3 regions of the Janthinobacterium sp. OK676 genome follow, and region 2 is predicted to be linked to each of the others. Evidence: predicted binding sites of a transcription regulator. Region 2 holds the regulator's gene; each other region holds the start of a gene.
The links. Region 2 encodes sigma-54, which starts transcription at its own class of promoters, with help from an activator protein. Its sites were predicted from a motif close to TGGCANGNAANCTGCTTT; they were not measured.
Positions count from the first base shown of each region.

Region 1 (10,694 bases), on a different contig from region 2:
CCGGCCGCAGCGACAGCAGCAAACGCTGCCCCGCCACCTGCCCCAGCGGCACGGATTTCACGCAGACGAGCACCTGGTTTTCAGCCCACGCAAACAGCATGGCCAGCAGCGCCTCTTCGCGGGGAATGGCCAGCGCCGCCACGGCGCAGGCATAGGCCGTCGGCAGGGCCACTTCCGCCTGTCCCTGCAGCATGTCGATCAAGACGCCGTCGGCCACGCCCAGTTCGGCCAGCAATTTGGTCAGGGAATAGCCCATCTGGATGGTTTCGGCGCGAAATTCCGCCGTGTCGCGCGACGCGATGAAGCGCTCGCTCCAGCGCTGCACGGCGCGCAAATCCTGTTCTTCAAACGCCTGCATCAGCCGCCAGCACAGGGGCGCTTCCCAGCGCGCCACCACCTGCGCCAGATGCTCGGCGATCCAGTTGCGCGCCGTGGCCGCGTCGTGCACCAGGCTAGACTCGAGCGCCGCTTCCAGCCCCTGCGAATAGCTGTAGGCGCCGATCGGCAAGGCCGGGCTGGCGAACTGCAGCAAGTGCAGCAGGGCCGACGCCTGCATCATGCGGCGCCCGGCGCATCACTGGGACGGTGGATCTTCTGCCGCAGCGGCACGGGCGCCAGCAAGTGCTGGCCGTGGCCGTCGTGGTGGCCATGGCCGCCGCCGTACGCGCCCGCCTCGGGCTCGAACGGCGCGCTTTCTTCCGTCACCATCGCCTGCAAGCCTTCCAGCATCTCCTTCAGCACGACGTCCTTGCGGATGCGCAAAAAGCCGTCGCCCACCTGCGCCTGCGTGTGGCGGTTGCCCAGGTGGAAAGCGCAGCGCAGCAGGGTATGCGCATCGGCGCACCGCACCAGGTAGGTCGGCTCGCGCGCGGCGACGATCTGCACCACCTGCCCGCCTGGCCCCGTCATGCGCTCGCCGTCGCGCAGCACCGTGCCGCGCACGGTGAACACGGCCACGTCGCCGCCATTCGACAGCACGGCGCGCAGCCGGCATTTTTCGCGCTGGTCGTAGGGCAGAACCAGTTGCGCGGTGGGTGCCCGCTCATCGTCGGGACCTAATTTGGTATGCAAAGTCAGCATGCTTGTCTCCTGCTTAAAATAGAAAATAGCGCTGCGCCATCGGCAGCACGGCGGCCGCCTCGCACACGAGCAGCTGGCCGTCGGCGCGCACGGCATAGGTTTCCGGGTCCACTTCCATGTGCGGCGTGGCGCCGTTGTGGATCATGTCGTGCTTGCGCAAGCCGCGCATGTTCTTCACGGCGATGACGGATTTGTTCAGTTTCAGCTGGTGGCCGATATCGAGGTCGTAGGCCGCCTGCGACACAAACGTAAACGACTTTTTCAGGCCGCCGCCGAAGGCGCCGAACATCATGCGGTAGTGCACGGGCTGCGGCGTGGGGATCGACGCGTTCGGGTCGCCCATCTGCGCGGCCGCGATCATGCCGCCCTTTAAAATCATCGACGGCTTGACGCCGAAAAAGGCCGGCTTCCACAGCACGATATCGGCGATCTTGCCCGCCTCGATCGAGCCCACCACGTGCGCAATCCCGTGCGTGATGGCCGGGTTGATCGTGTACTTGGCGATGTAGCGCTTGGCGCGGAAATTGTCGCTGCGGGCCGTGTCGGGCGCCAAGGCACCGCGCTGCACCTTCATCTTGTGCGCCGTCTGCCAGGTGCGCATGATCACTTCGCCGACTCGCCCCATCGCTTGCGAGTCGGACGACATCATCGAGATGGCGCCGATGTCGTGCAGGATGTCTTCCGCGGCGATGGTTTCGCGGCGGATGCGCGACTCGGCAAAGGCCACGTCTTCGGCGATGGCCGGGTCCAGGTGGTGGCACACCATCAGCATGTCCAGGTGCTCGTCGAGCGTGTTGACGGTAAATGGGCGCGTCGGGTTGGTCGACGAGGGCAGCACGTTGGCTTGCCCCACGGCGGCGATGATGTCGGGCGCATGGCCGCCGCCCGCCCCTTCCGTGTGGAACGTGTGGATGGTGCGGTCCTTGAAGGCGGCCAGCGTATGCTCGAGAAAACCGCCTTCGTTCAGGGTATCGCTGTGCAGCGCCACCTGGATATCCATGCGGTCCGCGACGGACAGGCAGTTGTCGATGGCGGCCGGCGTGCTGCCCCAGTCTTCGTGCAGTTTCAGGCCGACGGCGCCCGCGCGCACCTGTTCTTCCAGCGGCAGCGGCAAACTCACATTGCCTTTGCCCATGAAGCCCAGGTTCATCGGGAAGGCGTCGGCGGCCGCCAGCATGGCGTGCAAGTGCCACGGCCCCGGCGTGCAGGTGGTGGCGGCCGTACCCACGGCCGGCCCCGTGCCGCCACCCAGCATGGTCGTCACGCCGCTCATCAGCGCTTCCTCGATCTGCTGCGGGCAGATGAAGTGGATGTGCGTGTCGACGCCGCCGGCCGTGACGATCATGCCTTCGCCGGCGATGATCTCGGTGGCGCCGCCAATGGGCAAGGTCACGCCAGGCTGGATGTCGGGGTTGCCCGCCTTGCCGATGCCGAAGATCAGGCCATTTTTCAAGCCGATATCGGCCTTCACGATGCCCCAGTGGTCGAGGATGACGGCATTCGTGATGACGGTATCCATCACCTCGGCCGCGCAGCGCTGCGACTGGCCCATGCCGTCGCGGATCACCTTGCCGCCGCCGAATTTCACCTCTTCGCCGTAGATCGCATAGTCATGCTCGATCTCGATGAACAGTTCCGTGTCGGCCAGGCGGATGCGGTCGCCCTTGGTGGGGCCGAACATTTCGGCATACGCGCTGCGGGGAATACTGGCCATCTCAATCCTTTCCCGGTGGAGTGTCTTGCAGTTCGCCCATCACTTCGCCATTGAAGCCGTACACCTTGCGCTCGCCCGCCAGCGCCACCAGTTCCACGGTGCGCTGCTGGCCCGGTTCGAAGCGCACGGCGGTGCCGGCCGTGATGTTCAGGCGCATGCCGTAGGCGCGCCAGCGCTCGAACGCCAGCGCCGGGTTGACTTCAAAAAAGTGGAAGTGCGAGCCGACCTGGATCGGCCGGTCGCCCCGGTTGGCCACCACCACGGTGGCCGTGGCGCGCCCGGCATTCAAGCTGATTTCGCCTTCTTCCAATTGGTATTCGCCTGGGGTCATGAGGGGCTCCTTCTCAAAAAACTACGGTATCGGGTGGTGCACGGTCACCAGCTTGCTACCATCGGGGAAGGTCGCTTCCACCTGGATGTCGGGGATCATCTCGGCGATGCCGTCCATGACGTCGGCGCGCGAGAGTATCTTCGTGCCGTCCGACATCAGCTGCGCCACCGACTTGCCATCGCGCGCGCCTTCCATGATGGCCGCGCTGATCAGGGCCACCGCTTCCGGATAATTCAACTTCAAGCCGCGCGCCAGGCGCCGTTCGGCCAGCAGCGCGGCCGTAAAAATGAGCAGCTTGTCTTTTTCGCGGGGAGTCAGGTCCATGTTTTTCCTTGTGATTCCTTGCTTGTTCAAGTGTTCCAGATGCGGGGCACGACGGCGTCGCGTCCCAGCATGGCGGGGCGCAGCAGCTGCCAGGCGGCCAGCATGACGCGGCGCGCCGCCTCGCTGTCGCCGCACAGCAGGCGCACCACCACCAGCGATTTCATGTGCGTGGCGCCAAACGCGGCGCCGGCCGGCACGCCGATCCCGCGCACGGCCGCCAGCACGGCGGGCGTAACTTGCGTGCCGACGGCGATCAGGGTGGCGCACACCGTGTGGCCCGCCAATCCCAGCGGGCTGGCCATCAGCGCGCCGCCGGCCGCCAGCACGCCCTGTTCCCACCACAGCAGCTTGCCGCCGCGGCGGATCTGCACCTGCTGATCGATGCTGCCCGTGTTGAAAACTTCACCCGAGGCGCTGCGCCCCAGGCAGACGATGTCGCAGCCGATGTAGCTGGCGTCGGGCGCCAGTTCCACCTCGTGGCGCAGGCGCACGCAGGCCTGGTCGAAGAAAATGCTTTCCTGCGGCAGCCACTCGATGGCCGCGCCGCTACCGGCGCGCAGCACGACGTGCTGGCCCGAGACATGCCCGTTGGCGCGGTACCATTTGGCCGCGCCCGGCGACGTGAGCAAGGCGCGCGCGCCCTCGCCCACTGTGGCGTCGACGGCCAGCTGGTCGCCGCCCACCACGCCGCCGGGCGGGTGGATGATGATGGCGTGGCAGACGGCGTCGCCTTCCGGGTACAGGGGCTTTTGCACGCGCAGGGGGCCGCTGTGCGTGCGCTCGACGAGGCGGCTGACGCCATCGTGAAGCGCAAAACCCAGGCGCAGCTGCGCCTGCCAGGCGCTATGCGTGCTGGCTGGTGAAGGCGTGGCTGGATGGGGTCTGTCTGGCATGCGTGGCAATCGCGTAAATAAGCGATTACCTAAGCAGGATATGTGCCAGCGTCAGGGGAAGGAAACGTGAGAATCGCGCACCGCGCTGCAGCGGACGCACCGGCATGGTGCATCGGCCGCACCGCGGTATTTAGGTCGCGGCCAGGGTGCGCCGTTCGCGCAGCAAGGCCGTGAAGGCATCCGCGGCCAGCGGACGGCTGAAATAATATCCCTGCATTTCATCGCAGCCGTGTTCCGTCAGGAAGTCGACCTGTTCGCGCGTTTCCACGCCTTCGGCGATGACGCGCATGTCCAGGTTGTGCGCCAGCGAGATGACGGAGCGGGCGATGGCCGCGTCGCTGCTGCTGGTGGTGACGTCGTCGACGAAGGATTTGTCGATTTTGAGCACGTCGATGGGAAAGCGTTTCAGGTAACCGAGGCTGGAATAGCCGGTGCCGAAGTCGTCGAGCGAAATGCCCACGCCGATATCCTTCAGGCGCGTGAGGGCCGCCACGGCCTTGTCCGGGTCGCCCATCACCGTGCTTTCCGTGATCTCGATGCCCAGGCAAGCGGGCGCGATGCCGTATTTGCGCAAGGCCGCCTCGACGAAGGGCACCGTGCGGTCCTGCGCGAACTGCTTGCCGGACAGGTTGACGGCCACCTTGATGCTGCCCAGGCCCGCGTCGTGCCAGGCGCGGATTTGCGCGCACACGCTTTCGAGCACCCATTCACCGATGGCCGTGATCAAACCGTATTCCTCGGCCAGCGCGATGAAGAGGCTGGGCGGCACCTTGCCCAGCACGGGGTTATCCCAGCGCAGCAGGGCTTCCGCACCCAGCAAGGCGCCCGTGCGCAAGCACATCTGCGGCTGGTAGTGCACGTCGAATTCATCGCGGCCGATGGCGCCGCGCAGCTGCTGCTGCATGGCCAGGCGGGCGCGGATATCGCTGCCCATGCGCTCCGTGAAGAAGGCGTAATGGTCGCGTCCCATTTCCTTGGCGCGCACGAGGGCCGTGTCGGCGTGGCGCAGCACGTCGTCGAGACTGTCGCCATCGGCCGGGCACATGGCGATGCCGATGCTGGTCGTCAGGGCCAGGCGTTCGCCATCGACGCTCAATTCTTCGCGCAAGCCGGCCAGGATGGTTTGCGCCAGCCCCAGGGTGCGTCCCAGCAGGGCATCGTCCTGCAGCAGGATCTGGAATTCGTCGCCGCCCTGGCGCACCACCGTGTCGCCCTCGCGCACGCAGCCGGACAGGAAACGCGCCACCACTTGCAGCGCCTTGTCGCCGACGGCCTGTCCATGCGAATCGTTGATGTTCTTGAAGCGGTCCAGGTCCAGGCACATCAGCACCACCTGCTGGCCGTCGCGCACGGCGTTCGCGCGCGCCTGTTCGAAGCGCTCGCGCAGCAGCACGCGGTTCGGCAAGCCCGTCAGCGCATCGTGGTAGGAGAGGAAGTCGATCAGGTGCTGCTCGGCCTTGCGCTCGCTGATGTCGAGGAAGACGCCGATGTAGTTGACGACGGCGCCATCGGGGCCGTGCACGGTGGAGGCGCTGAGCAGGCAGGGATAGGTGTCGCCGCTCTTGCGCCGCGTCTGCACCTCACCCGACCAGCAGCCGCTGCTGCGCAAGCCCTGGCGCATGGCCTGCAGCACCGCTTCGCCCGTGTGTTCGGCGTGCAGGCGCAGGATGTCCGTACCCACCACTTCCGGCGCCGCGTAACCGGTGATGCGTGTAAAAGCGGGATTGGCCGTGACGATGACGCCCGATGCATCCGTGATCAGGATGGCGTCCTGCGTCGCTTCGAAGACCTGGCCCGACAGGCGCAGCAACTCTTCATTGGCGCGGCGGATCTGCACTTCGCGCGCCAGGGTGCTGGCCACCTGTTCCAGTTCGGCCGTGCGTTCGGCCACCCTCCGCTCCAGGTTGGCGCGCTCCTGCGCCAGCTGCAGCTGCGCACGCGCCAGGCGCACATGGGCGTCCGTGCGGGCCAGGATTTCCTCGGCCTGGAAGGGCTTGGCGATGAAGTCGACGGCGCCCAGCGCAAAGCCGCGCACCTTGTCGTCCGTGTCGTACTGCGCCGACAGGAAGATCACCGGCACCTGGCGCAGGGACGGTATCTCCTTCAGGCGGCGGCATACTTCAAAGCCGTCGAGGCCGGGCATGCGCACGTCGAGCAGGATCAGCTCCGGCGGGCGCGCCTGGGCCGTCCACAGGGCCAGCTCACCGTTCGGCGCCTGGCGCACGGCATAGCCGGCGCCGCCCAGCAAATCGCTCAACAGCTTCAGCGAAGCCGGCGTATCTTCAACGATCAGTACTTCGCCCTTCGAGTTCACTTCCGAAAAATCGCGGTGCATGTAGCAGTTCTCTCAGCTTTGGATGAGGCGCGGCGCTCGTTTGCCGCGCTGGACAAGACATTTCTTTGCGATGAACTACATACCATCATCATAATCTTTATTGCAATTTAGCACCATCCATCAGCGGCACTTGGGACGTCTTTTCAGCCAATCCGATGTTGTCAGCCCACACTTTTCAGGCATCGGCCAGCACGCCTTCCTGCTCCAGCAAGTCGCACAGCTGACGGTACTGATGCTGGTCGAGCATGGCCTGCAGGGGCGCCAGCAAGGGAGCAGCCGCCGCAGGCAAGGCCGCCAGCAGCTGCGCCACCCTGGCCAGGTTCAATTCGCGCAGCGCCACCAGCAAGGCGGCGCGCTCGTCCCCTGCCAGCAGTTGCAAGTCTTGTGCCCGCAGCGCCGGACGCGCCTCGGGCGCCGGTGCTGCCGGCGGCGGCACGGGCGCCTGTGGCGGCGCTTCGGCCGCCTGCGCGGGTATGCTGAAACGGAAAGTGGCGCCCTGCCCCGGCGTCGATTCCACCGTCAGCTCGCCCTTCATCAGCTGCACGAATTCGCGCGAGATGGCCAGACCCAGTCCCGTGCCATCCTTTGGCCCCGCGCTGTCGGCCTGCACGAAGGGCTCGAAAATGCGCTGCTGGTCTTCCGGGGCGATGCCGATGCCCGTGTCGCAGACGGCGAACGACAGCATCCATTGATCGCCACCGCGCCGTTCGCCGCGCACGCGCAGGGTGACCTCGCCGCCGCCGGCGAACTTGACGGCGTTCGACATCAGGTTCAGCAGCACCTGGCGCAAGCGCGTCGCGTCGAGCAGCACGGCCGGCGGCAGGGCGACGCAATCGAGGCGCAGCGTCATGCCCTGCTGCTCGGCGCGCATGCCCAGCATGTCCATCACTTCCTGCAGCAGGGGCGCCAGCGCCACCACGGCCGTCTGCGCCTGCAGGCGGCCCGCCTCGCCCTTCGACAGTTCGAGGATTTCATTGATCAGGGTAAGCAGATGATTGCCCGAGCGGTGGATGATGGCCAGGTTGCGCTTTTCATCGTCGTGCATGTGGGGCGAGGCGGCCATCAGGCGCGAAAAGCCGATCACGGAATTCAAGGGCGTGCGCAGTTCATGGCTCATGTTCGCCAGGAAGGTGCTCTTCGCGCGGTTCGCCGCCTGCGCCTGGCTGACGGCCACCGACAGGGCGCTCGTGCGCTCGGCCACCAGTTCTTCCAGGTGATGGCGGTGGCGCAGCAGTTCCAGTTCGGCCTCGCGGTGCGCCGTGATGTCGTAGTTCGAGCCCACCAGGCGCATGGGCAGGCCCTGCCCGTCGCGGAAGATCACGGCATCGACCTTGATGTAGCGGATGGCGCCATCGGGCCACAGGATGCGGTATTCGTGCGTAAACGCCTGGCCGGCGCCCAAGGCGGCGCGCAGGGCCTCCTTGGCGGCCGGCACATCGTCGGGCATCAGCGCCGCGCGCCAGATCGCCGCCGGCGCCATGCCGCTGTCCGCATCGGCCTTGAATTGCGCGTACATCTGCTCATCCCACTGCAAGGCGCCGCTGCTGACGCTCCAGTCCCAGATGCCGATGCTGGCCGCGCCCGTGGCCATCTGCACGCGCTCCTCGCTGCGCTGCAAGGCGCGGTAGCGGCTGTCGAGCAGCGCCACCATGTCGCGGATGGAGCGGTACAAGGTGCGCAGCTCGCCCAGGAACCACGCTTTCGGCGGCGTGCCGAATGCTTCGCCCTGCCCTGCCTGGATGCCGGCCGCATATTGGCCGATCGCCTTCAGGGGCTTGAGCATCAGGCACCACATGAGCAGCCAGATGCTGGCCACGAGGATCACGTCGAGCGCCACGATCATGGCGCCGATGCCCAGCGCGCGCTGCCGCAGCTGCGCGTGCAGCAGGGCCGGCGTCGCGTACACGGCCACGCTGCCGATGACTTGTCCGCCCATCGTCACGGGGCGCCGCTGCACCAGCCAGTCGGGCTGCGCGGACAGCGAGGAAAAGCTGCCGATGGCGCCGTCCGCCGTGCGGCGCAAGACCAGCGCCTCCTTGCCGACGCCCGGCGTCAGCGAGCTGGCCACCAGGTCGCGCTTGCCCAGCATGCTGCGCATGATGGCCTGCATCTGCTTTTCATCGAGATTCCACAGGGGCAGTTCGATGGCGACGGCCAGCTGGTCCGCGCTCACGGACAGGCTGCGCTGCAGCTGCTGCCAGCGCTGCTCGCGTTCGGACTGGTAAAACAGCACGGCAAACACGAGCAGCAGCGCGGTGACGACAAAGGTCAGCGCCACGCTGACGGCCAGCACGATGGACACGCCGCCCAGGCGCGCGCCCTTGGATGGGTGAAGCGTCATGCGTCTTCGCCCTGCGGCTCGCTGGCCAGCTGCGCCAGCAAGGCACACAGCGGCTGGTATTGATGCTGTTCCAGCATGGCGGCGACGTGCGCGGCCAGCTGCGGCAGGCTGGTCGCCACGCCGGCCAGCACGATGGCGCTGCGCCGCAAATCGAGGGCTTGCACGGATTCGAGCAGCGCCTGGCGCTCGGCCGCACCCAGCTGTCCCAGCGCCTGCCGCAAGTCGAAGGCGGCGGCCGGCACGCGCGGCGGCATGGCGCCGGTGCGCTGGAAGCGCACGCCCAGCTGCTGCTCCAGCATGGCGAACAGGTGTTCCTGCTCGATCGGCTTGCGCAGGAAGCCGTCGGCGCCGGCGGCCAGCGCCTCCTGCTTTTCTTCCTCGAAGGCGGAGGCGGTCATGATCACCAGGCGCGGCTGCGCCAGCGCCGGCTGCGCGCGCAGCCAGCGCGTCAGCGCCAGGCCGTCCATGTCCGGCATGCGCCAGTCGCTGAGCACGATGTCGTAGCGCTGCGCGGCCAGCATGGCTTGCGCCTGCGCGCCGCCCGCCGCCTCGTCCAGCTGGAAACCCAGCGGCGCCAGCAAGCCGGTCAGCAGCTTGCGGCAGTTGTCGTCATCGTCGACCAGCAGCACCGTGCGACCGCGCTGGGCCGCCGGCAGGCGCGCCACGCGACCCGGCGCCGGCGGCGCGGCGGCAGGGCACTGCACGCAGGGCGCGCGCAAGTCGAAGTGGAACATGGAGCCGGTCCCCAGGACCGATTCGACGCGCAGCTCGCCGCCCATCAGGCGCACGAATTCGCGCGAAATGGTCAGTCCCAGTCCCGTGCCGGCCTGCGCCACGGCGCTGTCGGCCTGCACGAACGGTTCAAAGATGCGTTCCAGGTCGTCTTCCGCGATGCCGCTGCCCGTATCGCGCACGGCAAAGGCCAGCGCCACCTGCCCATCGCTCTCCGCCTGGCAGGCCAGCGACAGGGTCACGCTGCCCTGCTCGATGAACTTGAGCGCGTTCGACAGCAAATTGAGCAGCACCTGGCGCAGCTTGGCGCCATCGAGGCGCACCAGCGGCGGCACGCCGGAACGCTCGAGCCGCAGCGCGATGCCCTGGTCGCCGGAGCGCATGCGCACCATCTCGAGCACCTCGTCGAGCAAGCCGTTCAAGTCGACGGGTCCCGCTTGCAGCTGCATGCGGCCCGCCTCGATTTTCGACAATTCCAGGATATCGTTGATCAGGGTGAGCAAATGATGGCCGGCGCGGTTGATGATGGCCAGGTTATGTTTTTCTTCCTCGAACATGCTGCTCGAATCGGCCATCATCTGCGAAAAGCCGATCACGGAATTCAAGGGCGTGCGCAATTCGTGGCTCATGTTGGCGAGAAAGACGCTTTTTGCGCGGTTCGCCGATTCGGCCTCGGTGACGGCCACCGACAGGGCCGCGGTGCGCTGCTGCACCAGTTCTTCCAGGTGGTCGCGGTAGCCGAGCAATTCCTGCTCGCTTTGCTTGCGCTCGGAAATGTCGACGATGCCGCTGCGCACCAGGCGCCGCCCTTCCATCGGCAGGCGCACCAGCCGCACTTCGCAAGGGAAGATGCTGCCGTCGGCGCGCCGCACATTGCGCTCGACCAGGATGGGTTCACCGAGCATGGCGCGGCGCAGATGTTCTTCCATCATCAGTCCCAGCGG
Region 1 is NZ_FNHA01000007.1:173,225-183,918, reverse strand. Features, by position in the region: gene BLU39_RS15635 (urease accessory protein UreF) at 1-556, opposite strand, end outside; gene ureE (urease accessory protein UreE) at 556-1,080, opposite strand; gene ureC (urease subunit alpha) at 1,094-2,794, opposite strand; gene BLU39_RS15620 (urease subunit beta) at 2,796-3,125, opposite strand; gene BLU39_RS15615 (urease subunit gamma) at 3,147-3,449, opposite strand; gene BLU39_RS15610 (urease accessory protein UreD) at 3,476-4,342, opposite strand; gene BLU39_RS15605 (two-component system response regulator) at 4,473-6,677, opposite strand; gene BLU39_RS15600 (sensor histidine kinase) at 6,853-9,018, opposite strand; gene BLU39_RS15595 (sensor histidine kinase) at 9,015-10,694, opposite strand, start outside.
Region 1: the regulator sigma-54 is predicted to act here: its motif matches at 4,373-4,390, upstream of BLU39_RS15610 (urease accessory protein UreD).

Region 2 (10,694 bases):
GGCCATCGCCAAGGTCAGTGCGCCCGCCGATTCGCCGAACATCATCGAATCGAAATCGTTCAAGCTGTACCTGAACTCGTTCAACCAGACCAAACTGGACAGCCCCGAAGCGCTGCTGGCCCTGCTCAAGCAGGATTTGTCGAACGGTTTCGGCGCCCCCGTGCAAGTCGAACTGACCTTGCAGGACGATTTCGGCAAGCTGAAAATGGGCGAATTCGATGGTGTGCTGCTGGACCGCCTGGACCTGGAAATCACGCAATACACGCCCTCGCCGCTGCTGCTGAAAGCTGCCCTGGATGAAGCGCCCGTGGAAGAAAAACTCGTCTCGCACTTGCTCAAGTCGAATTGCCTGGTGACGGGCCAGCCCGACTGGGGCAGCGTGCAGATCGAGTATGCGGGGCCGCAGATCGACCAGGAAAGCCTGTTGCGCTACCTGATCGGTTTCCGCGAGCACAATGAATTCCACGAGCAATGCGTGGAGCGCATCTTTGTCGATATCTTGCGTCAGTGCAAGCCGCAAAAACTGTCCGTGTATGCGCGCTATACGCGCCGCGGCGGCCTCGATATCAATCCGTGGCGCAGCAACTACAGCACGGGTACGATGCCGGGCAATCTGCGCAACGCGCGACAGTAACAACCGAGCAACACCGCAAAACCATGCCAGCAGGAATGTTGGCTGTGTTTTAAAACAACGTTGTCGTAGTGCCGCAGTGCATGTCAAAGACGCTGAAAAATCGGAAAATCAGCATTCGGCGGCGGAAAAACCGGCGCACCGCGTGTTTTTAATCAAGAAATAGCCGATACACGCCGATGTTATTTTTTTGCTAAAATGATGGCCACGTGGGCTGTAGCGCCTACTGCGCCCGCAGCGGGCGTATACTGTTGAGAATTGGCGTTACAGGCCGCCGAAACAGGCCTATAATTCGGCTCGCAAGCCCTCTGCGCATTGCACCATTTCATTGAGTGTCATGACTAATCTTAGCAAAATATTATCCCTCGAAAACGTCCTGCTGGACCTGGAAGTCTCCAGTAAAAAGCGCGCCTTCGAGCAAGCCGGCCTGATCTTCGAAAACAATTACGGCATCGCCCGCTCTACCGTTTCGGACAATCTGTTTGCCCGCGAACGCCTGGGCTCGACCGGTCTGGGCCATGGCGTGGCCGTGCCGCATGGCAGAGTCAAGGGCAGCAAAACCCTGAAATCGCCGCTGGGCGCCTTCGTGCGCCTGGCCGAACCGATTCCCTTCGAGTCGCCCGATGGCAAGCCCGTCAATCTGTTGTTTTTCCTGCTGATTCCCGATCATGTCACTCAGCAACATCTGGAAATCCTGTCGGAAATCGCCGAAATGTTTTCCGATGACGCCTTCCGCACGGCGCTGGCCACGGATCCGGAACCGAAATCCGTGCATTCGCGCATCGTCAATTGGCAACCCAGTCTGCAAGCGGCAGGTTAAACTTCAGGTATTCCTCCACTCCTGAAGAAGACCGCCATGTTGCAAACGCCACTGACGATACAACGCCTGTACGACGATAATCGTGAAAGTCTGCAACTGGGCTGGTTCGCCGGCTTCCCCGGCGGCGAACGCCTGATCTCGGGCGACGTCTCGTCGGCCGCCGACCAGGTGGGCCACTTGAACCTGATCCATCCGGGCCGCATCCAGGTCTTTGGCCACCAGGAAATCAATTACTACCAGCGCCTGAAGGTCAACACGCGCACCCACGTGATCGGCGAACTGATCGCCGGCGGCCCGCCCGCGCTGATCATCGCGCAAGGGCTGGAAACGCCGCCCGACATCCTCGCCATCTGCGACGAGCAAAACATTCCCCTGTTCTCCACTCCGCTGCCGGCCGCGCAAGTGATCGACTTCCTGCGCGTCTACCTGTCGAAAAAACTGGCGCAACGCATCATCATGCATGGCGTGTTCATGGACGTGCTGGGCGTAGGCGTGCTGATCACGGGCGACTCGGGCCTGGGCAAGAGCGAACTGGGGCTGGAGCTGATTTCGCGCAGCCACGGCCTGGTGGCCGACGACGCCGTCGAATTCTCGCGCATCGCACCGAACATGATCGAAGGCCGCTGCCCGCCCCTGCTGCAGAACCTGCTGGAAGTACGGGGCCTGGGCTTGCTCGACATCAAGGCCATCTTTGGCGAAACGGCCGTGCGCCGCAAGATGCGCCTGAAACTGATCGTGCACCTCGTGCGCCGCAACGCGCTGGAAGAGGAAGTCGAGCGCCTGCCTTTCCTGTTCCCCACGGAAGACGTGCTGGGCCTGCCCGTGCGCAAGGTCGTCATCCCCGTCGCCGCCGGCCGCAACATCGCCGTGCTGCTGGAAGCGGCCGTGCGCAATACCATTCTGCAACTGCGCGGCATCGATACCTTGCAGGAGTTCATGGAACGGCAACGACTCGCCATGAGTGGCGATTAATGTTGCCAAGGAGTTCGCCCTTGCAAGGGCGAACCGTTACGCACGCACGCAGCCGTGCTGCGTGAATTCCCTGCTGCACCAACGACTCGCCATGAGTGGCGATTAATGTTGCCAAGGAGTTCGCCCTTGCAAGGGCGAACCGTTACGCAAGCATGCAGCCGTGCTGCGTGAATTCCCGGCTGCACCAACGACTCGCAATGAGCGGGGATTAGCAACGTAGGTCGGACTAGCGGGGCAAGGCCCAGCGTAATCCGACGACATTGTTAGCGGGTGTCAGCAGGAGCCCTCGCTTGCAAGCGAGGACCGTTACGCAGGCACGCAGCCATGCTGCGTGAATTCCCTGCTGCACCGCTTTGCGCTAAGCCGACCTACGAAATACACATATGAAATTGCAATAGTTTGTAAAGATAATTGCCTTGGGAGCAGAGCACCGGTCTTTATTGTATGATCGGGCTATGCATATCGTCCTTATCACCGGAATATCCGGCTCCGGTAAATCCGTCGCGCTCAATGTGCTGGAAGATGCCGGCTACTATTGTGTCGACAACCTGCCACCGGCCTTGCTGCCCAGCCTGGTGCAAACCCTGCTCGACGAAGGCACACCGCAACTGGCCGTCGCCGTCGATGCGCGCAGCGCCGAGTCGCTCGTCAGCCTGCCGCACAATGTGGCCCTGCTGCGCGACCAGGGGCACGACGTCAAGGTCATGTTCTTGACGGCTACCACGCATTCGCTGGTGGCGCGCTTCTCGGAAACGCGGCGCAGCCATCCGCTGTCGCACGAACTGCGTCCGAACCAGAATCCGGCCAGCCGCCGCACCCTGATCGAATGCATCTCGGAAGAACGCGAGCGCCTGTCGGCCATCGAACAGCTGGGCCACGTGATCGACACGTCGGAGCTGAGCGCCAACAAGCTGCGCGCCTGGATCAAGGATATCGTCGCCTCCGAGCGTGCACCGCTGACCCTGTTCTTCGAATCGTTCGCCTTCAAGCTGGGCGTGCCGCTGGACGCCGACTTCGTCTTCGATGTGCGGGCCTTGCCGAACCCCTATTACGACCTGGCCCTGCGCCCCCTCGACGGACGCGACGCGCCCGTGATCGCCTTCCTCGACGCGCAGCCGAGCGCGCTGGAATTGCTGGCCGACATACGCGCCTTCATCGAGAAATGGTTGCCATCATTCAAGTCCGACAACCGCAGCTACCTGACGGTGGCCCTGGGCTGCACGGGCGGCCAGCACCGCTCCGTGTACATGGCGGAACGGCTGGCGCAATACTTCGGGCCCAACGAACGCGTCGTCTTGCGCCACCGCGAACGCGCCTAGTTTAATTCAGGTGGCGCAGCGGATGCGCTTGCGCCGGCCAGACGGGAGCGAAGAAGCGCGCCACCATGGCCGCGTCGACCTCGTCCAGGCTTGATGGATTCCAGCGCGGCGCATTATCCTTGTCGACCACCAGCGCGCGCACGCCCTCGAGCACTTCGCCATGTTCGAAATTGTGGCGCACCACCGTGCGTTCCATGCGCAGGCAATCGGCCACGCCCAGGTGGGCGCCCCGCTGCAGCAATTCCAACGTCACGGACATCATCAGGGGCGAGCGCAGGCGCATGGCCGCCAAGGCCTTGCTGGCGAACGCACCGTCGTCCTGCGCCAGCGAGGCCATGATGGCTGCCACGGAGCCAGCGCTGAAATGGCGATCCAGCGCCGCGCGCGCCGTGGCCAGGGAAGAAACGCCCGCCTTGGCCTGGAACGGCGCCGCCAGGGCCTTGATCGCCACCGGCAAGGCCTCGCCCGGCGTCGATTCGAACAGGTCCAGCAGGGCCCCCACCTGCGCTTCGGGCAGGTAGACATCGGCCAGGCCCGTGTACAGGGCGTCGGCCGCGTTGATCGTCAAGCCCGTCAAGCCCAGGTACAGACCCAGCTGTCCAGCCAGGCGGGACAGGAAATAGCTGCCGCCCACGTCCGGAAACAGGCCGATATTGACTTCCGGCATGGCCATGCGCGTGCGGCCCGTGACGATGCGCAGGCAGTTGCCGGGGCTAGCTTGCGCCACGCCCATGCCCCCGCCCATCACCACGCCATCCATCACGGCAATATACGGTTTCGGATAGAAATGAATCAAATGATTCAAAGCGTATTCTTCCGTAAAGAAATCTTCCAGCAAGGCACTGCCGCCTTGCGGCGTGGCCAGGCCCGCATCGTAAAAGAAACGGATGTCGCCGCCGGCGCACAGGCCCTTCTCGCTGCTGGAGCGGATCACGACGGCGTCCACCTGGGGATCATCGCGCCAGACCAGCAGGGCCGCGCTCAGGGCGCGCACCATGTCCAGCGACAGGGAATTCAAGGCTTTCGGACGGTCGAGCACGATGTGGCCCGTGCGGTTGCGGATGGCAGTCTGGACGAAGTCGCTCATGGCAGGCAGGAAAGAAGTGAAAGTGCAAACATTCTAGCGCCTGCGCGGGGAACATTGCGTTCCGCTGGGCGCAAAAAAGGGCGCAATGTGCGCCCTTAGTTGATCACAACCGGTTGAAAGTCGCAGGCCGCTTAGGCGGGGGCGAATTCTTCTTCCGAGCTGTCTGGCAGATGCTTGATCGCCTCTTTACCGTGCCCTTGCACTTTGGTTTTGTATTTCATCACTTGCCTATCGAGCTTGTCGATCAGGGCATCGATTGCGGCGTACAAGTCTTGCGCCAGGCTTTCCACATAGACGGTCTTGCCACTCAGACGCAGGTTGACTTCGGCCTTTTGACGTTTTTCTTTCTCTTTGAGGTTATCCACGGTCAGAATCACGGCGATATCGATGACTTGATCGAAATGACGTTTCACGCGCTCCAGCTTCGTTTGTACGTATTCACGGATGGCTGGTGTCACTTCGAGATGATGTCCGCTGATGGTGAGATTCATACACACTCCTAAAGATGATCGGGTTCGTGCGGTCCATCGTATCCGGCCCGCAGAGGAACCGAAAAAAACTTACAAACACTTACGCAGGCTCACTGGCGGAATTTTTAATGCTTCCCGGTATTTGGCAACAGTACGTCGCGCAATCACCATGCCTTGTTCCCCCAGCATGTCCGCAATCTTACTGTCGGATAAAGGATTTTTAGGGTCTTCTGCTCCTGTCAGTTGCACGATCAATGCCCGTATCGCCGTCGATGACGCTTCGCCCCCCGCTTCGGTGGCGACGTGGCTACCAAAGAAATATTTCAACTCGAACATGCCGTGCGGGGTCAGCATGTACTTTTGAGTTGTTACCCGCGAGATAGTACTCTCGTGTAAACCCAGTGTATCAGCTATTTCACGGAGCACAAGGGGGCGCATGGCAACGGCCCCATGCGAGAAAAAGTTCTTTTGTCTTTCTACTATCGCCTGTGCCACGCGCAGGATGGTGTCGAAGCGCTGGCGCATATTCTTGATCAGCCACTTGGCTTCCTGCAACTGTGCGCCCATGGCACCTTCGCCCTTGCCCTGCTTGAGCAGGTTGGCGTACATGGCGTTCACGCGCAGGCGCGGCATGACGTCGTTGTTCAGGGTCACTTGCCAGCCATTGCGCGCGCGCTTGACGACGACGTCGGGCACCACGTAATCGGACACGTCAGAGGCGAACACGGCACCCGGATGCGGGTTGCATTGGCGAATCACCGTCTGCGCTTCGCGCAAGTCTTCATCGTCGCAATCGAGGGCTTTTTTCAGCTTGTTGAAATCACGCTGGGCAAACCAGGCCAGGTGCTTTTCCACGATGACGAGGGCCATGCGCCGCGTCACCATGGCAACCTGCGGCAAGCGCTTGATCTGCAGGGCCAGACATTCGGACGCATTGCGCGCGCCCACGCCGGGCGGATCGAAACTTTGCAGCAGCGCCAGGGCCGTGCGCATCTCGTCCGCGTCGATTTCCAGCTCTTCCGGCAGGCGCGCCAGGATGTCGTCGAGCGACTCTTCCAGGTAGCCATTGTCGTCGAGCGCGTCGATGATCAGCTCGACCAGCGCGCGGTCGCGCAATTCGAGCACCGTCACGCGCATCTGCTCCATCAGGTGTTCGCGCAGGGTGCAGTGATGGGCTTCCAGTTGCGGACGGGAATCTTCGTCGTCGGGCGCCTTGCCCCGGCTCGCCTCGCTCCAGTCGCTGTCGCCGCCATCCACGGCGGCCGGGCCCTCGCCCGCCTCGCCGTCAAAGGTTTCCGCTTCAGCCGGCGCCGCGGGCGCCTCCTGGCCTGGCGGCTGGGGCGGCGCTTCGGCCGGCGCGGCCGTCGAACTCAAGGCGCCATCGGACAGCAGGCGCAGCGAACGGTCGAGCGGATCGTCGAGCCGTTCGAGCAGGGGATTGTCCGTCAGCAGTTGCTCTAGTTCCTGGTGCAATTCCAGGGTAGACAATTGCAACAGGCGTATCGATTGCTGCAACTGCGGCGTCAGTGCCAGGTGCTGCGAGGTGCGCAGCTGCAATGATTGTTTCATTGGCTCACATACGGAAGTGTTCGCCCAGATAGACCCGGCGTACCGACTCGTTCGCGATGATGTCGTCGGGGCGTCCCGACGCCAGCACCGAGCCCTGGTTGATGATGTAGGCACGGTCGCAAATACCCAGCGTCTCGCGCACATTATGATCGGTGATGAGCACGCCGATATTGCGCTCCTTCAAGAAGCGCACGATGCGCTGGATCTCGATCACGGCGATCGGATCGACACCGGCGAACGGCTCGTCAAGCAGCACGAAACGGGGATCGGTGGCCAGCGCGCGGGCGATTTCCACGCGGCGGCGCTCGCCGCCCGACAGGGACAAGGCCTGGTTCTCGCGCAACTTTTCAATCTGCAAGTCGGCCAGCAATTTATCCAGACGTTCCTCGATCTCGGCCTTCTTCAGGGGGCGGCCTTCGACGGTCTGGATTTCCAGCACGGCGCGGATATTGTCTTCCACCGTCAGCTTGCGGAACACGGACGCTTCCTGCGGCAGATAGGACAGGCCCATCTGCGCGCGGCGATGGATCGGCAGGCTGGAAATGTCCACGCCGCTGATGTCGATGCTGCCGCCGTCCGACGGCACCAGGCCGACGATCATGTAGAACGAGGTAGTCTTGCCGGCGCCGTTCGGGCCCAGCAACCCCACCACTTCACCGCATTCGACTTGCAGCGAAACATCATGCACGACTTGCCGCTTGCCATAGGTTTTTTGCAGACCGCGAACGATCAGGGTGCTGCCGCAACGAGTATTGTCCATTATTTCGTTCCTGGCGCAGGCGTGGCCGGCGCTTTCTCCGCCGCCGGCGCCTTGGTCTTCGGCTGGATCACCATGCGCACGCTGCCGCCATCGGGCGTGCTGGTGCCGCTGTTGGTATTTTCCATCTGGAATACTTCCTTGCGGCTGTCATACGAGATGAACGCGCCGTTGGCCACGTCGGTCACTTTCGTGCCTTCCAGGCGCGTTACCTTGGCCTTGGAAAACAGTTTCACCACTTCCGTCTTGTTGTCGTATTCCACGCGCTCCGCTTCGCCTTCGATCCACAGGTCGCCCGCGCCATCGCGCTTCTGGCGGAAGGTGGCCAGCTTGCCGGGATCGGCCCAGAAGGTGATGAACTGGTAGCCTTGCGGGTCTTCCGTGATCAGGGCCCGGCCCGCCTTCATGGTCAGGGTGCCCTTGACCAGCACGACGTCGCCCGTCAGGGTGCGGATCTGCTTGACGTCATCGACGTGGCCGCTACGCGCCGTGATGACGGCTTCCTTCTCGGAATCGGCCTTCTCGGCATGCGCCGCGCCCATGATGCCCAGAGAAAATACGGTCAACAGCAAGATGTTCTTCATAGTATGGTTTCCTTGTTTCATTCTGTCATTTTGCCGCCGCGGCCGGGCGCGGTTTCGGCGGGAGGACCATGCGCAGCGCATTCTGCACTTCCACCTCGCCGGTGGCGTTATTGGCTTTCATGCCGATGCCATTGAGGCGCGAGGTGCCCGTCAGGATATCGACAGGCACGTCCGTTTCCATTCTTTCCTCGTCCGGAAACACCGTCAGCGCTTCCGTCTTGATCGTCAGGTTCTGCGCCTTCGGACTGGCCACGCGGTCGATCACGACATTGCGGTGCAGTTGCAGCCGGGTATTGTCCTGGTCGATGTGCGCCAGTTCCGCGTTCATGTTCAACGGCGGCATGCCCGGCGTGAGCTTGCGCACGAAGGGCTGGTCGATGTCGGACGAATCGTCGGCAGGATAATGCGTGAGCTTGGTGCCCGACACGATATAGCTGGGCTTACCCGTCAAGTCCATGCGCACCAGGCTGAAATTGGTGATGAAATAGTCGGGCTCATCCAAGTGCTTGCTGGGCATGGCATCCTGGCCATTCTTGTTCATCACTTCGAGCAGCCAAAAGCTGCCCAGCGCGACGACAACCGCGCCCAGCACGGTGAAAATGATGCGCCAGCGATGGGCGCCTCCTGGCTTACGCATAGGACTTTACTCTTTCAAATGTCACTGGCGAGGCGGCGCGCCTCACTCCAGGAACGGCGCCATGACGCGCGTATAGTTGTCCTGCGCGCGCAGCAGGAATTCGCAGATCTCGCGCACGGCGCCACGGCCGCCGCCGGCCTGCGTCACATGGTGCGCCAGGCCCTGCGCTTCCGGACGCCCGCCCGGCACGCTGACGGCAAAGCCCACGCGTTTCAGGATGGGCGCATCGATGACGTCGTCGCCGATATAGCCGCATTGCTCTTCCGTCAAGCCCGTCAGCGCCAGCAGTTCACGAAACGGCGTCAGCTTGTCGTGACCGCCCTGGTGCACGTGGGTAATGCCCAGGTCCTGCGCGCGGCGCGCCGTGATGGCCGAGCGGCGCGCGCTGATGATGGCCGTCTGCACGCCCGATTCCTGCAGCAGCTTGATGCCCAGGCCATCATACACATTAAACGTTTTCATCATCTCGCCATCGGGGCCGAAATGCAGGCTGCCGTCGGTGAGCACGCCATCGACGTCAAAGATCATCAGTTTGACCTTGGCCGCGCGTGCCAGGTTGTCCGCCACGCTGTCCATCAGATCACCTTCGCTTGCGTCAGGTCATGGATATGCAGCGCGCCCACCAGCTTGCCGTCGGCATCGACGACGAGCATCTGGTTGATGCGGAACTGCTCCATCACGGCCACGGCATCGACGGCCAGGCGTTCGGGCGCGATGCTGCGCGGCTGCGCATGCATGACGTCGCGGATCGCCACTTGCGTGAAGTCCTGCACGCGCTCGAACATGCGGCGCAAGTCGCCATCCGTAAACACGCCCACGGGACGGTTGTCGGCATCGACGATGGCCGTCATGCCCATGCCCTTCTTCGTCATTTCTTCCAGCGCCTGCAGCAGGGATGCCTCAACGGGCACCTTGGGTACGCGTTCGCCGCTGCGCATGACGTCATGCACGTGCGTGAGCAGGCGGCGGCCAAGGGCGCCGCCCGGGTGCGAGCGGGCAAAATCTTCTTCCTTGAAGCCGCGCAAGTCGAGCAAGGCCACGGCGATGGCGTCGCCCAGGGCCAGGGTGACGGTAGTGCTGGCCGTCGGCGCCAGGTTCAGCGGACAGGCTTCTTTTTCAACAGAAATATCCAGGTGCACGTCGGCCAGCTGGGCCAGGCTGGAATTCGGCTTGCCCGTCATGGAAATCAGTACGCCGCCCATGCGCTTGACGACGGGCATGATGGCCATCAGCTCGGACGATTCGCCCGAGTACGATATGGCAATAAAAGCATCGTCCGAGGTGACCATGCCCAGGTCGCCATGGGCCGCTTCGGCCGGATGCACGAACAGGGCCGGCGTACCGGTGGACGCGAGGGTGGCGGCAATCTTGCGCGCGATATGGCCGGACTTGCCGATGCCGGAGACGACGACTCTTCCTTTGCATTGGAGCAACAGCGCCACGGCGCGGCCCACGCTGTCGTCCGTGGCCAGGCGCGCGTGCAGCGCAACGATGGCGTCGGACTCGATCTGCAAGGTGGTGCGGGCTAGCGCAACGGCGCGCTCGGTCGTCGCTTGCATGTCAATTCGATCAAAAGCTTTCAGCATTGTTTTTTCATGGGTTACACTCATGCCCAAAGTATAAACGAATTAGGAAAGCAAAAAACTTGCCAGTCACAACAAACAACGATTTCCATTGACCGCACCGGGCAACCCATGTTTTCCTCGCTTGAACTGACCCTGATGTTACTCGGCAGCGCCGTGCTGGGCGTGGTCGCTTTCAGAATGTTGCATTTGCCGCCCATGCTGGGCTACCTGGCCGTTGGCATCGTCATCGGCCCCCACGCGCTGGGCCTGGCGGCCGAAAACG
Region 2 is NZ_FNHA01000015.1:76,480-87,173, reverse strand. Features, by position in the region: gene queF (NADPH-dependent 7-cyano-7-deazaguanine reductase QueF) at 1-634, shown strand, start outside; gene BLU39_RS25140 (PTS sugar transporter subunit IIA) at 969-1,451, shown strand; gene hprK (HPr(Ser) kinase/phosphatase) at 1,488-2,423, shown strand; gene rapZ (RNase adapter RapZ) at 2,879-3,742, shown strand; gene BLU39_RS25125 (enoyl-CoA hydratase/isomerase family protein) at 3,744-4,829, opposite strand; gene raiA (ribosome hibernation-promoting factor, HPF/YfiA family) at 4,961-5,320, opposite strand; gene BLU39_RS25115 (RNA polymerase factor sigma-54) at 5,390-6,868, opposite strand; gene lptB (LPS export ABC transporter ATP-binding protein) at 6,873-7,628, opposite strand; gene lptA (lipopolysaccharide transport periplasmic protein LptA) at 7,628-8,209, opposite strand; gene lptC (LPS export ABC transporter periplasmic protein LptC) at 8,235-8,846, opposite strand; gene BLU39_RS25095 (KdsC family phosphatase) at 8,889-9,422, opposite strand; gene BLU39_RS25090 (KpsF/GutQ family sugar-phosphate isomerase) at 9,422-10,432, opposite strand; gene BLU39_RS25085 (monovalent cation:proton antiporter family protein) at 10,541-10,694, shown strand, end outside.

Region 3 (10,694 bases), on a different contig from region 2:
GCCGTCATGGTCAGGCTGACTTTCTTGCCATCGAGATCGATTTCGCGCGTCAGCACGGCGGGCTTGCTGGGAAACAAGGCCGTGAACTGGGCGTCAGGGCTGCGATAGTCGCGCCAGTCGAATTTCGGACTGCAGGCGGTCAGGACGCAGGCGGCCGCGAGCGTAGTCAGAAAGAGGGCAAGTGACGTTTTTTTCATCAGCAGATGGTAGCAGCGCCGCCGATCGCGCGCAATCGCGCACGCGTGGCGGGCGCTGTCGCCTTCATATTTCACGCAGCACGCGCCGGTACTGGATTGCTTCGGCAATGTGCGCCTGCGTGATGCCGGGGCTGCCCGCCAGGTCCGCGATGCTGCGCGCCACGCGCAATACCCTGTGGTAGGTGCGCGCCGACCAGTGCAGGCGCGCCATGGCGCCATGCAGCAACTGTTCGCCGTGTTTGTCCAGGCGGCAATGTTGTTCGATTTCCGTGCTGCTCAGGCGCTGATTGGCTTTTCCCTGGCGTGCCAGTTGCAGGGCAAAGGCTGCCGCGACCCGCGTGGCGATGGCTTGCGTGCTTTCACCGGCGCCAGCGTGCCGGCCCAGCGCCGCCGGCGGCATGGCGGCCACTTCAATCTGCAGGTCGATACGGTCGAGCAGCGGACCGGACAGGCGGCCGTGATAGCGCAGCACGGCGTCCGGCGTGCAGCGGCAGCGTCCCGAGGCGTGACCCAGATAGCCGCACGGGCAGGGATTCATGGCGGCGATCAGCTGAAAGCGGGCCGGAAACTCGGCCTGGCGGGCCGCCCGTGAAATGTTGATCACGCCCGATTCCATGGGCTGGCGCAGCACGTCGAGCACCCGGCGCTGGAATTCGGCGATTTCATCGAGAAACAGCACGCCGCAGTGGGCCAGCGAGATTTCTCCCGGACGCGGAACATTGCCGCCACCCACCAGGGCCACGCCGGACGCCGTCTGGTGCGGGGCGCGATAGGGGCGCCGTTTCCAGTGTTCCACCTTGAAGTGACCTCCCAGCGAATGCACGGCGGCCGATTCCAGCGCCTCTTCGTCGCTCATGGGCGGCAGCACGCCGGGGAAGCGGCTGGCCAGCATGGTCTTGCCCGCGCCCGGCGGCCCCACCATCAGGACGTTATGGCCGCCCGCCGCCGCCACCTCGAGCGCCCGCCGCGCCTGCTGCTGTCCCTGCACGTCGGCGAAGTCCGGATACGCGAAAGCGGGTATGGCCAGCACGGGTTGGTGGCGTTGCAGGGCCGTGTGGCTGGCGTGCGCGGCAAAATGCGCGCAGACCTCGAGCAGGCTGTGGGCGGGATAGATGCAGGCATCGCTGACGAGCGCCGCCTCGTCCGCGTTCGCCTGCGGCAGGATGAAGGCGCGTGGCGCGCCGGCCTGCTTGCGCTGCATGGCAAAGGTCATGGCCAGGGCGCCGCGGATAGGGCGCAACTGGCCCGACAGCGACAGTTCGCCCGCGAATTCGTAGTGATGTAATTGATCGCCCGGCAACTGGCCGGAGGCAGCCAGGATGCCCAGCGCGATGGGCAGATCGAAGCGCCCCGATTCCTTGGGCAGGTCGGCCGGCGCCAGGTTGGCCGTGATGCGCCGCGCCGGCATGTCAAAGCCGCAGTTTTGCAGCGCGGCACGGACGCGGTCGCGCGATTCCTTCACTTCCGTATCCGGCAGGCCGACAATCGTAAAGGAAGGCAAGCCATTGGCAAGGTGGACTTCGACACTTACCTCGGGCGCTTCCATGCCGGCCAGGGCGCGGCTTTTCAGGACGGCCAGACTCATCAGACTCCCCTGTGGCGCGGGCGCGCGCAGGATCAGTCTAGCGCGTGAAGCGCCGTCAGGCTTGAGCTATGCCAGCAAGGCCGTCAATAACGGGCCTGGCTGGCGTCACCTTAGGCCTTCGGCTCGTTCAGGCGTGTTTCCAGTTCGATCAGGCGCAATTCCAGTGCGTCCAGTTTGGCGCGGGTCTTGGCCAGTACTTGCGCCTGGATATCGAATTCCTCGCGCGTGACCAGATCGAGGCGGGCGAAGCCCTGGGTCATCATCGATTTCACGTTTTTCTCGATATCCTTGGCAGGCGAGTTTTCGATGGCTTGATGGATCTTGCCTTGCAAGTCGTTAAAGAAGGTATTCATGTCCATGGTCAGTCCTTTTATGGTGCGGCCTGTGCATCGCACCATTGCGGTGCACAGCGGCGTTAATCTGGTGCGAAACTGGGCAAATTCATAATGCTTTAGCAGCCCCTACCCGCATGGCCACAGGCTTGGAGGGTATGTATGGCCGGAAACGCAGCTGTCAAGGTGGCAAGAGAGCTGGCACGTATTCTGCTAAAGAAGGCATGAACGCTTTGTGATCTCCAGCCAAGATTTTAAACCTCAACCGCTTTAAAAGTTCAATAAAAGGGAATCGCCATGAAGAATCTGTCCAAGAACATGACTTTAGCTGCAGCGTTGACGCTGGCCATGACCGCCTTGTGCGGCAGCGCCATGGCCCAGGATGCAGTGGCGGCGCCCGCTGCGGCCGAAGCCGTACCTGATAACGTGGTGAGCTACAACGTGGCGCTGACCAGCGACTACCGTTACCGCGGCATTTCGCAAAGCCGCTTGAACCCGGCCATCAGCGGCGGCGCCGACTATACCCATAACCCGACGGGCCTGTACGTGGGCACCTGGCTGTCGAGCATCAAATGGATCAAGGATGGCGGCGGCGATACCAGTCTGGAATGGGATATCTATGCTGGCAAGCGTGGCGAGATCAGCAAGGATTTTACCTATGACGTGGGCGGCCTGTACTACTTCTATCCTTCGAATGGGCTGAGCACCAATGCTAACACCTTCGAGCTGTATGGCCAGCTTGGCTATGGCCCGCTGTACATCAAGTACTCGCACTCGACCACCAATCTGTTCGGCGTGGCCGACAGCAAGAACAGCGGCTATCTTGACGTGGGCGGCAACTTCGACCTGATCGATGGCTACATCATGAACGTCCATGTGGGCCGCCAGAAAGTCGAGCACAACGATTCCCTCAGCTATAACGATGTCAAGATCGGCGTGACCAAGGACTTCGGCATGGCGACTGTTTCCCTCGCTGCCGTGAAGGCCAACATCACGTCGCTGGCACCCAATGGCAAGAATCTGGCGAAATCCGGTCTCGTGCTGACCGTATCCAAAACCTTTTAAGCGAGACTGCCATGAAAATGATTACTGCAATCATTAAACCGTTCAAACTGGACGAAGTACGCGAAGCCTTGTCGGCTATCAATGTGCAAGGCATTACTGTCACGGAAGTCAAAGGTTTCGGCCGCCAGAAAGGTCACACGGAACTCTACCGTGGCGCCGAGTATGTCGTCGATTTCCTGCCAAAAACCAAGATTGAAGCGGCCGTCGATGACGCCATTGTCGACCAGGCCATCGAAGCGATCGAAGGCGCCGCGCGTACCGGTAAAATCGGCGATGGCAAGATTTTCGTCTACAACCTGGAACAGGTCATCCGCATCCGTACCGGTGAAACCGGCAACGAAGCGCTCTAAGGGGAATATTGATGCGTAAAAATATAACAAAATTGCTAGCTGGGTTTGCCTGTCTGTGTGCGTTTGGCGTTGCCACGCCGAGCTTTGCCGATGCCCCCGCCAAGACGGAGGCGGCCACCACCACGGCCGTCGCCACCCCCGCCGTCACGCCGGTGCCTGACGCAGTAGCGCCGGCTGCCGCCGCTCCGGCCCCGGCCGCTGCCGCGCCAGCCGCCGCGCCCGTCGCCAACAAGGGCGATACCAGCTTCATGATGATCAGCACCTTGCTGGTGATCTTGATGACGATTCCCGGCCTGGCCCTGTTCTACGGCGGCCTGGTGCGCTCGAAGAACATGCTGTCGGTGCTGATGCAAGTGTTCATGGTGTTCGCGCTGGTCGTCGTGCTGTGGTGCATCTACGGCTATTCGATCGCCTTCACGGAAAAAACCGCCTTCTTCGGTGGCTTCGACCGCCTGTTCCTGAACGGTATCTGGGACCCGGCCAAGGGCACGTTTGCCGCCGCCGCCACCTTCAGCAAGGGCGTCGTCATTCCCGAGTTCGTGTTTGTCGCCTTCCAGGGCACGTTTGCCGCCATCACCTGCGCACTGATCGTCGGCGCCTTTGCCGAGCGCGCCAAGTTTTCCGCCGTGCTGGCCTTCGTCGTGCTGTGGTTCACGTTCGCCTACCTGCCAGCGGCCCACATGGTGTGGTTCTGGACCGGTCCTGACCTGATCACCAACGCCGCCACCTCGGCCAGCGAAGCCCTGAAGGCTGGCTGGATCTGGCAAAAAGGCGCGCTGGACTTCGCCGGCGGCACCGTCGTGCACATCAACGCCGCCGTCGCCGGCCTGGTGGGCGCGATCATGATCGGCAAGCGCGTCGGCTACGGCCGCGAATCGATGGCGCCGCACTCGCTGACGATGACCATGATAGGCGCATCCCTGCTGTGGGTGGGCTGGTTCGGTTTCAATGCCGGTTCCTCGCTGGAAGCGGGCGACGTGGCTGCGCTGGCCTTCGTCAATACCTTGCTGGCCACTGCCGCCGCCACCCTGTCGTGGGTATTCGGCGAGTGGATCAGCAAAGGCAAGCCATCGATGCTCGGTGGCGCTTCGGGTGCCGTCGCCGGGCTGGTGGCGATCACCCCGGCGGCCGGCTTTGTCGGCCCGATGGGCGGCCTGGTCATGGGCTTGCTGGCAGGTATTGTCTGCCTGTGGGGCGTGAATGGCCTGAAACGCCTGATCGGCGCCGACGATTCGCTCGACGTGTTCGGCGTGCATGGCGTGGGCGGCATCCTCGGTGCCTTGCTGACGGGTGTGTTTGCTGCACCACAATTGGGCGGCCAGGGCATCTTCGACTATGTCACCAACAAGATGTCGGCGGATCCGTACTCGATCGGCCATCAAGTGTGGGTGCAGGCGCAAGCGGTCGGCACCACCATCCTCTGGTCTGCCATCATTTCCGTCATCGCCTATAAACTGGTCGACATCGTCATTGGCCTGCGCGTACCGGAAGAAGAAGAGCGCGAAGGCCTCGATATCACGAGCCATGGCGAGCAGGCGTATCATGGCTAAATAGTAATTATCTGGCATGCCAGCGCTCCGGCGCGGCATGTCCGGCTGGAAAAGGCGCCTCATTGAGGTGCCTTTTTTTCGTTGTGGGAATGTAAAAGGTCTTTAAAACAAGGCTTTTGCCCCGATTTGGGGTACTTACACGGTAATATAGTCGGCAGTTCTGTGTGCTTTTTTGAATACTGCACATAATTTAAGGATGTAACTATGGTTCCCCATCTCGTCACGGCCCTGACCGGACCGCTGCTCGACCTCGAAAAAAAGATTCTGGCCGCGACGCCGGCCATTGAGCGCTGGTTTCGCATGGAGTGGCAAGAGCACACGCCGCCCTTCTATTGCTCGGTAGACTTGCGCAACGCCGGCTACAAGCTGGCGCCCGTCGACACCAATCTGTTCCCTGGCGGTTTTCACAACCTGGCCACGGAAATGCTGCCCCTGTCCGTGCAAGCGGCCATGGCCGCCATCGACAAGTATTGCCCGGATGCCCGTAATCTGCTGATCGTGCCGGAATTGCACAACACTACGCCGCAGTACCTGCAAAACGTGGCGCGATTGATGCAAATCTTCCGCCAGACGGGGCTGCACGTGCGCTTCGGCTCGTGGTCGCCCGAGATTACCCAACCCACGCCGCTGGCACTGCCGGACGGCAACATGCTCGTCATCGAGCCGCTCGTGCGCCTGAACAATGGCCGCCGTCTGGGCTTGAAGGATTTCGACCCGTGCACGATTCTGCTGAATAACGACTTGTCGGACGGTATACCCGATATCTTGCAAAATATTCATGAGCAAAGCCTGCTGCCGCCCTTGCACGCTGGCTGGGCCTTGCGTCGCAAGAGCAACCACTACACGGCCTACGATGAAGTGGTGAAAAAATTCGGCAAGATGATCGATGTCGACCCGTGGATGCTCAACCCTTTCCACGCCAAGTGCAGCGACGTCAATTTCCAGGAAGGCGAGGGCGAAGATGCGCTGGCCGCCAGCGTCGACGTGTTGCTGGCCAAGATCCGCAAGAAATACAAGGAATACGGCATCAAGGAAAAGCCGTTCGTCATCGTCAAGCCCGATGCGGGCACGTATGGCACGGGCATCATGACGGTGCGCGACGCGAGCGAAGTGCGCGACCTGTCGCGCAAGCAGCGCGAAAAAATGTCCATCGTCAAGGATGGCCAGCTGGTGACCGACGTCATCATCCAGGAAGGCGTACCCACGTTTGAAAGCATCAAGGATGCCGTGGCCGAGCCCGTCGTCTACATGATCGACCGCTATGTGGTGGGCGGCTTCTACCGCGTGCATGCTGAAAAAGGCGTGGACCAGAACCTGAACGCGCCCGGCTCGCAGTACGTGCCGCTGGCGTTTGCCCAGCAGCATGCCGTGCCGGACTTGAAGGCCAAGCCGGGCACGGCCGCGCCGAACCGCTTCTATGTGTATGGCGTGGTGGCGCGCCTGGCCTTGCTGGCCGCGTCGCTGGAAATGGAGCGCACGGACCCGAATCCCGAGGTGTATTGAGCCACCGACGAGACTTGCCGGGCGCGGCGACTACCGCGCCTGGCGATCTCGGCTAGAATCAAGCATTCCTTATCCAGGCTCCCCGATTGGACGCACCATGAAAATTGCATTCCTTGCCGACCCGCTGGCAGGCTTCAAGACTTACAAAGATTCCACTTTCGCCATGATGCGCGAGGCGGCCAAACGCGGCCACGCCGTCTACGCCTTCGAACAGAAGGACATGGCGCTGGAAGAGGGCATCGTCACGGCAAGGGTCAAACACATCGAGCTGACGGGTGACGAGCACGACTGGTACAAGGTAGTCTCCACCGAAGAAGTGCGCTTGTCGGCGCTGGACGCCATCATCGAGCGCAAGGACCCGCCGTTCGACATGGAATACGTGTATGGCACGTATTTGCTGGAACTGGCGGAAAAGCAGGGCGCCTGCGTCTTCAACAGGCCGTCCGCCATCCGCGACAACAACGAAAAGCTGGCCATCGCCCAGTTTTCCGAATTCACGTCGCCGACCCTGGTGACGTCGGACGAAGCGCGCCTGCGCGCCTTCCACGCCAAGCACCAGGACGTCATCTTCAAGCCGCTCGACGGCATGGGCGGCACGGGCATCTTCCGCGTCAAGGCCGACGGCCTGAACCTGGGCGCCATCATCGAGACGCTGACGGACAACGGCGCGCAAACCATCATGGCGCAGCGTTTCATCGCCGACATCGTCAAGGGCGACAAGCGCATCCTCGTCATCGGCGGCAAGCCGGTGCCGTTTTCGCTGGCGCGCATCCCGCAAGCGGGCGAAGTGCGGGGCAACCTGGCCGCCGGTGGCACGGGCGTGGCGCAGCCATTGACGGCGCGCGACCTGGAAATCGCTGAAAAGCTGGGCCCGATCCTGGCCGCGCGCGGCCTGATGCTGGTAGGATTGGACGTGATCGGCGACTACCTGACGGAAGTCAACGTCACCAGCCCGACCTGTTTCCAGGAAATCATGCAGCAGACGGGTTTTGACGTGGCCGCCATGTTTGTCGACGCCGTCGAGCATGGCGTTGCGCAAGCGCAGCAGCGCTAAAAGGTGGAATGACTATGGTAGGGATTTTGCTCATGACACATGCACCGCTGGGACAGGCATTCATCGCCGCCTGCGCGCACGTGTTCCGGGGGCCAACGGAACGGTTTGAAGCCATCGACGTCGTCGCCGACCAGGACCTGGCGGAAGTGCAGAAGCTGGCGTCGGACGCCATCTGCCGCCTCGACGACGGTTCCGGCGTGCTGGTGATTACCGACGTGAAGGGCGGCACGCCGTCGAACTGCTGCAACAAGCTGGCCGACGCGGGCAGGGTGGAAGTCATCGCCGGCATCAGCCTGCCGATGCTGCTGCGCGCCATCACGTACCGCCGCGACACGCTCGACGTGGTGGTGGAGATGGCGCTGGCCGGTGCGCAAAGCGGCGCCGTGCGCGTCGATAACCGCATTCGCGTGGGCGAGTAAAGAGTGACATGGCCGCCGCCCTGAAGGCGGCGGGTTTTATAGCAGGGCTGGCAACAATGCAGTGCATTCAGGGATAGAGACCATACAAAAATGATTCAAAAAGAACTCGAAATCATCAACAAGCTGGGACTGCACGCACGCGCCTCCGCCAAATTTACCCAGCTCGCCGCCAAGTTCAAGAGCGACGTCTGGCTGACCCGCAATGCGCGCCGCATCAATGCCAAGTCCATCATGGGCGTGATGATGCTGGCCGCCGGCAAGGGCGCGAAAGTGACCCTGGAAGCCGAGGGCGATGACGAGCAGGCATGTGTCGATGCGCTCACCGCCCTGATTAATGACAGGTTTGGCGAAGGCGAGTAATGCCCGCCGAACGCAGCCGCAGCCGCATTCCGACAGGTCACCCCATGGCATCTTTCACGCTCCACGGCATCCCGGTTTCCCGCGGCATCGCCATCGGCCGCGCGCACCTGCTGGCGCCGGCCGCCCTTGACGTCAAACATTACCTGGTGGCGCAGGAGCAGATCGAAGCCGAAGTCCAGCGCCTGCAAAACGCCATCGCCACCGTCCACAAGGAACTGCAAATCCTGTGGAACGAGCTGCCGAAGGACGCCCCCACGGAACTGGGCGCGTTCATCGACGTGCATGCGCTGATCCTGTCGGACCCGATGATCGCCGAAGCGCCGCTCGACATCATCCGTTCGCGCCACTACAACGCCGAATGGGCGCTGCTGACGCAAATCGATGAATTGTCGGCCCAGTTCGACGAAATCGAAGACCCGTACCTGCGCGAGCGCAAGGCCGACATCCAGCAAGTGGCCGAGCGCGTGCTGAAGGTCTTGCTGGGCACGGAACAGCTGCTGCCCAAGGCAGCCACCGCGGACGAGCTGGTGGCGCAGATGATCGTCGTCGCCCACGATATTTCGCCGGCCGACATGCTGCAGTTCCGCGACCGCTCCTTCATCGGTTTCATCACCGACGTGGGCGGGCAGAACTCGCACACGGCCATCGTCGCGCGCAGCCTCGATATCCCGGCCGCCGTCGGCATGTCGCAGGCGTCGATGCTGATCGAGCAGGACGACTGGCTGATCATCGACGGCGACGCCGGTGTCGTCATCGCCAACCCCAGCCCGCTGGTGCTGGAACAGTACCGCGAGCGCCAGGTGGCCATGCAGCGCGCGCGCAAGAAGCTGGGCAAGCTGAAAAAGACGCCGGCCGTCACCAAATGCGGCACGCCCGTCACCCTGCTGGCGAATATCGAATTGCCCGAGGATTGCGCGTTTGCGTTGGAGTCCGGCGCCAGCGGCGTGGGCCTGTTCCGCTCCGAATTCCTGTTCATGGGCCGCGCCCACAAGATCCCCACCGAGGACGAGCAATTCGAGGCCTACCGCAACACGGTGCAGTCGATGAAGGGCCGCGTGGTGACCATCCGCACGCTCGACATCGGCGCCGACAAGCCGCTCGACCAGGCAGACCATACGGCCCTGAATCCCGCCCTCGGCTTGCGCGCCATCCGCTATTGCCTGGCCGAGCCGCAGCTGTTCCTGACGCAGCTGCGCGCCATCCTGCGCGCCTCGGCCTTCGGCAAGGTGCGCATCCTGATCCCCATGCTCGCGCATGCATTCGAGATCGACCAGTCGCTGGCCATGATCGCGCAAGCGAAGGCCAGCCTGCGCGAGGAGGGCGTCAAGTTCGACGATGACGTCGAAGTGGGGGCCATGATCGAGATTCCGGCCGCCGCGCTGGCCTTGCCCATGTTCGTCAAGCGCATGGACTTCCTGTCGATCGGCACGAATGATCTGATCCAGTACACCCTGGCCATCGACCGGGTCGACTACGAAGTGGCGCATTTGTACAATCCGCTGCACCCGGCCGTTCTGCAATTGATCTCCATGACGATCGCGGCCGGCCACAAGGCGGGCATCGACGTGGCCGTCTGCGGCGAGATGGCGGGCGACGTGAAGCTCACGCGCCTGCTGCTGGGCATGGGACTGCGCGAGTTTTCCATGCATCCGGCCCAGCTGTTGGCGGTCAAGCAAGAGATCCTCAACAGCGACCTGGGCCTGATTGCGCCACAAATGCGCAAAATTATGCGTTCCATGGAACCAAATGTGATCGCCGAAGCCGTCCAGCAGCTGCAGCTCATGTAAACTGTCACCTTATCGGCATCAGGACACCTCGCGCGTGGCAAGAGGTGTGCTGATGCTAAAGTTGCAGCACCTATCATCGCGGTGCTGCATCGACCATGGCCCGTGGGGCCGCCCCCCTTTTATAAACCGACACACATGTCATCCATTGGAATCGTTTCGCCGCAAACCATGTATTTTGCGCAACCCCTGCAGCTGCAAAGCGGAGCATCGCTGCGGGACTATATGTTGATGTATGAAACCTACGGCACCCTGAACGCCGACAAATCGAACGCGGTGCTGGTCTGCCACGCCCTGAACGCTTCGCACCACGTGGCCGGCGTCTACGCCGACGAGCCGAAAAGCACGGGCTGGTGGGACAATATGGTCGGCCCCGGCAAGCCGCTCGACACGGACAAATTCTTCGTCATCGGCGTCAACAACCTCGGTTCCTGCTTCGGCTCGACGGGCCCCATGCACACCAATCCCGCCACCGGCAAGCCGTATGGCGCCGCC
Region 3 is NZ_FNHA01000012.1:1,025-11,718, forward strand. Features, by position in the region: gene BLU39_RS21425 (hypothetical protein) at 1-197, opposite strand, end outside; gene BLU39_RS21430 (YifB family Mg chelatase-like AAA ATPase) at 262-1,782, opposite strand; gene BLU39_RS21435 (accessory factor UbiK family protein) at 1,893-2,141, opposite strand; gene BLU39_RS21440 (TorF family putative porin) at 2,412-3,179, shown strand; gene BLU39_RS21445 (P-II family nitrogen regulator) at 3,191-3,529, shown strand; gene BLU39_RS21450 (ammonium transporter) at 3,541-5,079, shown strand; gene gshA (glutamate--cysteine ligase) at 5,284-6,582, shown strand; gene gshB (glutathione synthase) at 6,680-7,636, shown strand; gene BLU39_RS21465 (PTS sugar transporter subunit IIA) at 7,651-8,055, shown strand; gene BLU39_RS21470 (HPr family phosphocarrier protein) at 8,146-8,415, shown strand; gene ptsP (phosphoenolpyruvate--protein phosphotransferase) at 8,460-10,202, shown strand; gene BLU39_RS21480 (homoserine O-succinyltransferase MetX) at 10,338-10,694, shown strand, end outside.
Region 3: the regulator sigma-54 is predicted to act here: its motif matches at 2,314-2,331, upstream of BLU39_RS21440 (TorF family putative porin).